Regions from separate parts of the Bacillus sp. DX3.1 genome, predicted to be linked through region 4. Evidence: riboswitches for the same ligand, from Rfam matches in the RefSeq annotation. Region 4 holds a riboswitch; each other region holds the start of a gene.
The links. A riboswitch is a leader RNA that binds a small molecule or an ion and turns the genes downstream of it on or off. The one in region 4 is predicted to bind S-adenosylmethionine.

Region 1 (2,206 bases), 2.6 Mb from region 4:
TTATCCTGCATTAATGGATAGTGAATTCTTCAATTACAGATGTAAGCAAGACAGAAGATAGGTCGGAGCATAACTGTTTGTAAAAAAACGATTGATTATATAGTCCTTTCAAGATTCAAAAATTCTTCTGTACTCATAACATCCGCATATACGTCATTTAAACTTGCCAAAATTGTATTGTGAATATACACAGCAGGAATCGTTGCATTTTTAAATATAAGATCTTTTGTTGCACACGCATCATGTACAACAGTACAACTAAAGCCAAAATCAAACGCAGCCCTTACTGTGGCATCAATACACATGTGAGTCATCATACCGCATATAATGACCTTTTCAATGTCAATTTGTTGCAATTGCTCCAGTAATGTTGTTTCTCGAAAACTATTTGGATAGTGTTTTAGAATGACTGTTTCATCTCGTAAAGGACGAACATTCTCATGAATATGGACACCTTCTGTATTAGGAAGGAAAAATGTAGCACTTTCTTTTGTAGATACATGCTGGATATGGAAAATTGGTTGATTTGTTTCTCGAAAATATTGAAGAAGTTGACTTGCATATTCGCTAGCTTCTACTGCACTACGTAGTTCCATCTTTCCGTTTGGAAAATAGTCGTTTTGAATATCGACGAGTAAAAGGGCTGTTTTCATATGTTCTATCGTCCTCCGTTTTCATTTTATCCCGCTATTCGTGGGCAGTAAGCCCCCCATCTCAAGATTCTGAGAAATGCAAAGAAGATAGATGGGGGATAACTGCCTGTAAAAGCCCTACTGATCAAAGTTTCACTTTATGTTATTCCATTAGAGACTAGTATTTTCCTTTTGGAAAGAGAAGTATATAAATACAAATTAAAAAAACGACATAAAACCCTTCTTTTTAGGTGGGAGAGAGCATCTGGCCATGCATAGAAGCGGTCAGATCCTCTTCCTGCCCAAACATATTGAAAACAAAGAGAGAAAACGAGTGCAGGTCACCTTTTGTTATCCATAGCCGCGGCTTATATGTTGAAAAATAAAAATGGATTTATATAGTAAGAAGAAATTTACGTAAAATGAAAATCTACTGCTGAGTAATGAAAATGTAACGTATTTTTCATTCGAACATCTTGATAAAAGAATAAATAACGTATTTTTCAAATATTTTTGTTGACTCTTTCTTTTCGGAGTTTTATAATAAATCTTAATTAAACGACAATTAAATCGATACACTCTTATCCAGAGAGGTGGAGGGACTGGCCCTTTGATACCTCAGCAACGGATTTTTTGAATACCGTGCTAATTCCAGCAAGCTAATAAGCTTGGAAGATGAGAAGATGTGAATGAGTATATAAGTGCTCTTCTTCTTATTTGTATTATGGATAAGAAGAAGAGCACTTTTTATTTTGCCTCAAGAACTGCTTCAAGTTGTTACAACACATGGGAGGGAAGAACATGATTTCATTTGAGAGCGTAAGTAAAGTGTATGAGTCAGGAGGTCAATCGGTTCATGCAGTAGACGATGTAACATTAACAGTGGAAAAGGGTGAGATTTTCGGCATTATTGGTTTTAGCGGTGCTGGGAAAAGTACACTGTTACGCTTAGTAAATATGCTAGAACGCCCAACATCGGGAACGATTTTAATTGATGAAAAAGATATCACGTCATTATCAACAAAAGAGCTACGTCAGCTAAGACAGCGAATCGGGATGATTTTCCAAGGTTTTAATTTATTCAAATCTAGAACAGTGTATGGAAATATTGCTTATCCACTGAGGTTAGCGAAGTTGTCAAAGAAAGAAATAAAAGAGCGCGTAAATGAGCTATTGAAGTTTGTCGGATTAGAAGATAAAGCTGACTACTATCCAGAACAATTATCAGGTGGACAGAAACAACGTGTAGGGATTGCAAGAGCACTTGCAACATCACCAGATATTCTCATTTGCGATGAAGCAACATCTGCTTTGGATCCAGAAACGACAACAGAAATTTTGAATCTATTAAAGAAGGTAAATCGAGAATATAATGTAACGATTCTTCTTATTACACACGAGATGCAGGTTGTGAAAGAAATTTGTCACCGCGTGGCCGTTATGGAAAAAGGGAAAGTAATTGAAGAAGGAATACTGTTCGATGTGTTTACAAAACCAAAAACAAAAATAACAAAAAACTTCGTGCGTTCTATTATTAACGATCACTTACCAGAAAGTGTCCTTGCTAAAATTCA
Region 2 (2,206 bases), 1.6 Mb from region 4:
CTAAGTGGGAAGGTCAATATGATGAAGAAAAAGGACAAGCTTATTTTAAAGAAATTTCAGAGAAACAAGCAGCTTAATGAATGATAGAGCCCTCACGGAAGACGTGGGGGCTTTTCTGTATAGAAAAGGGGTTGTAGTGTGATGAAAAGGAAATATGGAGATGGATCTTCATGGGAACGGTTAATAGATAAAACATATTCGGTGAAACAGGTACAAGAGGGGATGCTAGGTATACTACATATGAATGAAGTGAAGGCTCCTAGTTATAAACAATATAATGATCGGAAGCTTTGTATTGTAGATGCAGGTTATACTTGGATGCAGTATTTTATAAACGGGAAAAATTTTGCGATTACAGCGATGTTGAATGAAAAAAAAGAGCTTGTGCAGTATTATATTGATGTTGCAAAAGAGTATCAAATAGATGAAAGGGGAATGCCTTATTTCGATGATTTATATTTAGATGTTGTGTTGTTACCGAATGGTGATATATATTTGCTTGATGAAGATGAGTTAGAGGAAGCATATAGGGATAAAGATGTTTCTAAAGAAGAATATGATGTAGCTTGGACTACGGCAAAATGGCTTATAGAGACGATGAAAAAAGAAACGCTTTCCTGGTTTGCAGTTTTAGAAACAGAAATTCAAAAAACGAAATGTAACGTTTGATCCTATGAAATGTTTGGTGTATTCGTAATTTTGTATAAATATCAAAAAAATACCAACTATTTTTATAGAAATAATAATTGACTTTTGATTTGTAAACGAGTAAAGTTAGGAAAGAATTCCTTACAAAAAATAAAATATGAAACCTTCTTATAAAGAGAGGCGGAGGGACTGGCCCTACGATGCCTCGGCAGCGGACTCATCATAGAGTGCTGTGCCAAATCCAGCAAGTGTATGCTTGAAAGATGAGGAGAGTGTTTCTTATAGATGTATAAGACCTCTTCTCTTCGGAAGAGGTCTTTTGTTGTTAGAGAGAAAAGGTTTAGAAATAGGGAGAGGATGTTATTTTGAAACAAACGAGAGGAAATGGGTGGGCATTATTACCGCTTGGAATATTTTTAGCGCTATTCATTGGTTCTGGAATTATTACTGGCGATTTTTATAAATTGCCAATACTTGTAGCAATTTTAATTGCTGTGGCGGCAGCGTTAGCTATGAATCGAAAAGAAAGTTTTACAACAAAAGTTGAACGTTTTGCCAAAGGGGCTGGCAATCCGGATATTATGATTATGGTATTAATTTTTGTACTTGCTGGAGCATTTTCTGAAACTGCAAAAGGAATGGGCGGCGTGGAATCGACGGTAAATCTAGCCCTTGCTGTTTTACCGCAAGGATTTATTGTTGCTGGAATCTTTATTATTGGCTCATTTATTTCACTAGCGATGGGAACGTCAATGGGAACAATTGCTGCATTAGCACCCATTGCAGTGGGGGTTAGTGAGCAAACAGACATTTCATTGGCACTTGTGATGGCCACAGTTGTTGGTGGAGCGATGTTCGGTGATAATCTATCTTTTATTTCAGATACGACGATTGCTGCTGTTCGTTCGCAAGGAACGGAGATGAAAGATAAATTTAAAACAAACTTTTTAATTGTATTACCAGCTGCGGTTATTACCGTTGTGCTGTTGGTTGTGTTAACAATTGGAAATGATACAGAAATAAAGGCTCATGCATTCGATTGGGTGAAAATTTTACCGTATGCAGGTGTACTTGTTACAGCGTTACTTGGCTGGAATGTACTTATTGTATTAACAGGCGGAACAGTTTTATCGGGTATTATTGGTCTTATTGATGGTAGCTACACACTGGCAAGCTTCTTTAAAAGTGTAACAACGGGAATTAATGGCATGATGGAGTTAGTGCTATTAGCAATTTTGATCGGTGGAATGGTTGAAATCATTCAATATAATGGTGGTATTCAATATTTAATGAATACATTAACACGTAATATTCGTTCGAAAAAAGGTGCAGAGTTTGGAATTGCTGGTTTAGTGAGTTTGACAAATATGTGTACAGCAAATAACACTATTTCTATTATTTTCACTGGTCCGCTTGCAAAAAATATTGCTGATCAGTACGAAATTGATCCAAGAAAATCAGCGAGTGTATTAGATCTTTTCTCATGTTGTGTACAGGGGCTAATTCCATATGGTGCTCAAATGTTAACTGCGGCAGGATTTGCAGCATTGTCACCGAT
Region 3 (2,206 bases), 110 kb from region 4:
TAATATATGAACCACAAACAAAAATGAATTGACAATCCTCTATTGGAATGAAAACCCTTTAAAATATGAATGATTAGGAAAATACCTTCTTTCAAATAAACTCAAATATAATGATTTAAAATATATTGTTTTTTTAGAAGTATGGATGATGCACGGAGGCTATTATAAATGAAACCAAATAAGAAAAGTAAAAAAAGAAGAGTCATACAAGTATTCTTGCTTATGATTTGCTCTATGATTCTATTTATAAGTTATGCAGCTTATGATATTTGGAGTTCTCGATTTAAAACAGATGAGGTGGATACAGATGCTGCCATCGTACTCGGAGCAGCTTCTTGGAACGGGAAACCATCTCCTGTATTTCGAGAAAGAATTAATCACGCTATTTCTTTATACAATAGCGGAAGTATTAAAAAAATTATTTTTACAGGTGGTACGAAGTTTGAAGCAGAGCAAGAAGAAGCCCGCACTGCTAAAGCGTATGCATTAAAGCATAACGTGAAGGATGAAGATATTTTAATTGAAACGCAGTCGCGTTTTACAGAAGATAACTTGAAGAATGCTCAGCAGGTTGGAATTGATAATGGATTACATACGTATACAATTGTGAGTGATCCTCTTCATATGAAACGTGCGATGAGAATTGCCAAGCATATTGGTATGGATGCTTATGCATCTCCGACTCCGACGTCAGCATATAAAACATTAGATACGGAAATTCCGTTTTTCTTTAAAGAATTGTGTTCTTATATTGGTTATGTTACATCGTTGCCAATACGTTCTCTGAAAGAGATAATTAAGTAAAAAAAGATTCCTAAATTAATAGGAATCTTTTTTTTGTTAAAAGCATTGTAATTTCATCGGAATAGTGTAACAATAGGAAACATAATCCAATATATAATCTTATCGAGAGAAGTGGAGGGAACGGCCCAACGAAGCTTCAGCAACCCTAAATGTAAATAGAAGGTGCTAATTCCGCAGTAGATAAGAGGGGAAAGATACTTATAACCTCTTATATGAGAGGGTGTTTTTATTTAGGAGGAGAAAAGATGAAGCGTTTATTTTTTACACTTGTAAGTATTGTATGCAGTTTATTTGTCATCACTGGTTGCACACAATCATCTGCGACGGATCAAAAGGAGATTCGTTTAGGTTTTACTCCAGGTCCTTATAGTGATCAAGTGAAAAAGGCAGTGCAGCCTTATTTAGAGAAAAAGGGGTATAAAATAAAAATTGTAGAATTTAATTCACCAAACGAAACAAATCCTGCATTAACGAATAAAGATATTGATGCAAATATTTTTCAAAGCACCGCTTTTATGGAATCTTATGCAAAAGAAAATGATGCGAAAATCACGAGTGTACTTCAAGTTCCTTCCGCGCCACAAGGTGTATATTCTGAAAAGCATAAATCGCTAGATGACTTAAAAGATGGTATGAAAATTGGGGTACCAAATGATCCAGTTAATTTAGAACGTGCACTTCGTATTTTGGAAGGCATTGGTTGGGTGAAATTGAAGGGAAATGTAAATATTTTAACGATTTCTGAAAAAGATGTGACGTATAAAAAGAAAGATTTTAAACTAGTACCACTTGAATCACCTCAAATTCCAAGAGCGATGAAAGATTTAGACTATGGCATTATTAACGGAAATCTTGTCATTTCATCTGGACATAAATTAAAAGAATCACTTGAATTAGAAAAAACACCTGCACAACATCGAATCATCGTTACGGTTCGTAATGAAGACAAAGATAAAACTTTTGTAAAAGATTTAATCGATGCATATCATTCACCTGAATTTAAAAAGATGATTCAAACAGAGGAACAATTTGAAGGCTTTGTCTTACCGGATTACTTAAAATAAAGGAGATAGTGATATGACACTCTCATTTGTAGAAACGGAAGAACAACTTCTCATAATAGAGAAGATAAAAGAACTCATCCCAAAATTTGCGGAAAGGGAACATCAATTAAGCGAATTGGGATCTTTTCCGTTTGAAAATATAAAAAATTTAAAAGATATAGGATATACAACATTAACACTTCCGAAAGATTTTGGAGGGCAAGCAATCTCATTGTATGATTTTGTCTTGTTTCAAGAGAAAATCGCTGAGGGAGATGGAGCGACAGCCCTATCGATTGGATGGCATCTTGGAATTGTGAAAGAACTTGCTGAAAATCGCTCTTGGGACCCTGATATGT
Region 4 (2,206 bases):
CAACCCTTTTGGGATCAGTCCCTCATATTTATAAGCAAATCCAGTAACAAACACCCGATCAATAAATCCTTTCAAAATGGCTGGCATCCCCCACCACCATACTGGATAAATGAAAATAAATGAATCTGCTTCTTTAACTAACTTTCTATATTTCTCTGTCTCTTCTTCATACACTAAATCACGCCTTCTTTTTTCTTCATTAAAAATAAGGACTGGATTAAATTGCTCTTCATATAAATCAAGTGTTGTAACAGAATGATTCGTTTCCTGTAGTCCTTTTTGCACCTTCTCTAAAATAGCTGCGTTGAAACTAGATGGATTGGGATGTGCATATATGATTAATAGATTCATTACGAAGCAACACCTTTCCTTAAATTCCCTTTTGACTTTCATTCCTATCGCATGCTATTCTAATACTTGTCAACCGGCAAGCCCATTTGACAAAACAACTGACACCTACTCGGCGAAGGTGTCTCTTTTCGTTTCTAGCCGAAAAAAGTCCCTCTTTCAGGGCATATTCAACTTTTGACACTACACACTCAACACCATTCCCTTGTAAATAGGCTGCTCTTGCAGTCTTTTACACTACATACCTTTCTTTCAAACAGAATTTTCAAATAAATTATAACATAAAAAAAAGGAAGTCTAGCTCCCTTTTCTCGCTTTATAATACACACCTTTTTCTCCAAAGAGGTGCTCAGCTTCAGCTAAAGTAATCTTCCCATCCAGTTTCAGTTCATCTAGCAGCCGTGATAAATAAAATTGATGCAACATTTTTTTTGTGAATTTCCCCTCATGATGGGAAACGATATGTTCTTGAATATCTATAAGCGAAATCGGTTTATCCTGTTCAATCATGTATTCATACACTGCACTACGCAGTTTTATATACTTCTCAAGTGTCACAGTTATATTGCAACTCCTTTCTTCTCATTCTGTTCATCTCGTTTTCGGTTTTTTTTGCAATAAAAAAAACCTCTTCGATAAGAAGAAGCTACATATGTATATATCTTCATCTTATCTCCCAGAACAAATTTGTTCTGCTGGAATTAGCACCTGCATCGCGGTTGCTGGGTTTCATCGGGCCAGTCCCTCCACCTCTCTGGATAAGAAAATATTCACTTTATAGCCTACTATAATCCTTTTTATTTTAATTGTCAAATTATACAAAAATCATGCACTTAGACTTTTCAAAACAAGTTATATTTTCTTTCTTATCGCTCATACTACAAATGTATATACAAAAGGAGGTACGCAAAATGCAAAAAAATGCGCGTGGATATGTTCAAGATTCTTACCATTCTTTACATGAGGCAAAGCAATCTTTAGAAAACGCCTTACAAACAGTCGAAAAAAGCGATAATCGAAGACGAATTGAACAATCGCTACAAACTGTAGAAAGTGCACTAGAGCAATGTGACAGTACCGTAAATATGTTAGAACAAGAATGAATGCTCCCCGCCTTCTTCTTACAGGTGGTTTTTTTGATAAAAAAACACCCACATGGGTGTTTTTACATGGCATACTGAAATAGTATTGCCGTTGTGATTAGAAAATATACAGCATTCACAATTTCTAAAATACCTACTTTTAATATTGAAATTTTCTTCCCATACAATACAATCGCTCGAATTAGGCTTGGTATAAAAACTAACGAAAGCCATGGATTTACAATAAAGGACGCCGTGATTAAAAAGGTATGATAACCCCATGAAACATAGCGATAAGTCGGATTATGCTTTTCACGAATCATTGTTTTCACATAAAAAGTACTACCTAAAAAATAGAGAAAGGATACAATTGCAATACTCCAAGCTATTCCATCAATTGTTTTCATGGAGAAATAATAACTAATCATACCACCAATACAGAAAACAATAATTGCACAAATATCATTTACTAAAGCACGTTCTTTTTTTTGACGCGCATAATGCATATTCACAATAAATAACGGGATCATAACGACTGTAAATAAAAGAATCCGCCATTCATACATCAAAGCTATCATCCCGAAGACACATGCGATAACAAAATAAATGATTGCCCAGTGTAAATAATATTTTTTTCGCGTTTGCCTTATATACATTAAAAACGGATATGTTGCTAAGTAGATAAATAACCAAGCAATAAATAGTGGAATATGATAGAAAGTAGCTTTACCAAGTAAAACGCTTAGTAAAAACGGAATGAGCAGCATCCCCCAGGC

Region 1: another riboswitch for S-adenosylmethionine. It lies ahead of QRE67_RS01970 (methionine ABC transporter ATP-binding protein); the one in region 4 lies ahead of QRE67_RS14860 (hypothetical protein).
Region 2: another riboswitch for S-adenosylmethionine. It lies ahead of QRE67_RS07010 (Na+/H+ antiporter NhaC family protein); the one in region 4 lies ahead of QRE67_RS14860 (hypothetical protein).
Region 3: another riboswitch for S-adenosylmethionine. It lies ahead of QRE67_RS14215 (MetQ/NlpA family ABC transporter substrate-binding protein); the one in region 4 lies ahead of QRE67_RS14860 (hypothetical protein).

What each region holds. Positions count from the first base shown of each region.
Region 1 covers NZ_CP128153.1:382,466-384,671, forward strand. Annotated here, with positions in the region: gene QRE67_RS01965 (cysteine hydrolase family protein) at 96-653, opposite strand; SAM riboswitch class I at 1,211-1,314, shown strand; gene QRE67_RS01970 (methionine ABC transporter ATP-binding protein) at 1,434-2,206, shown strand, end outside.
Region 2 covers NZ_CP128153.1:1,402,430-1,404,635, forward strand. Annotated here, with positions in the region: gene gltP (glutamate/aspartate:proton symporter GltP) at 1-77, shown strand, start outside; gene QRE67_RS07005 (ribonuclease FAU-1 family protein) at 142-669, shown strand; SAM riboswitch class I at 814-918, shown strand; gene QRE67_RS07010 (Na+/H+ antiporter NhaC family protein) at 1,014-2,206, shown strand, end outside.
Region 3 covers NZ_CP128153.1:2,888,529-2,890,734, reverse strand. Annotated here, with positions in the region: gene QRE67_RS14220 (YdcF family protein) at 169-804, shown strand; SAM riboswitch class I at 901-991, shown strand; gene QRE67_RS14215 (MetQ/NlpA family ABC transporter substrate-binding protein) at 1,050-1,868, shown strand; gene QRE67_RS14210 (acyl-CoA dehydrogenase family protein) at 1,882-2,206, shown strand, end outside.
Region 4 covers NZ_CP128153.1:2,995,707-2,997,912, forward strand. Annotated here, with positions in the region: gene QRE67_RS14855 (NAD(P)H-dependent oxidoreductase) at 1-351, opposite strand, end outside; gene QRE67_RS14860 (hypothetical protein) at 646-906, opposite strand; SAM riboswitch class I at 1,015-1,113, opposite strand; gene QRE67_RS14865 (hypothetical protein) at 1,260-1,451, shown strand; gene QRE67_RS14870 (YwiC-like family protein) at 1,514-2,206, opposite strand, start outside.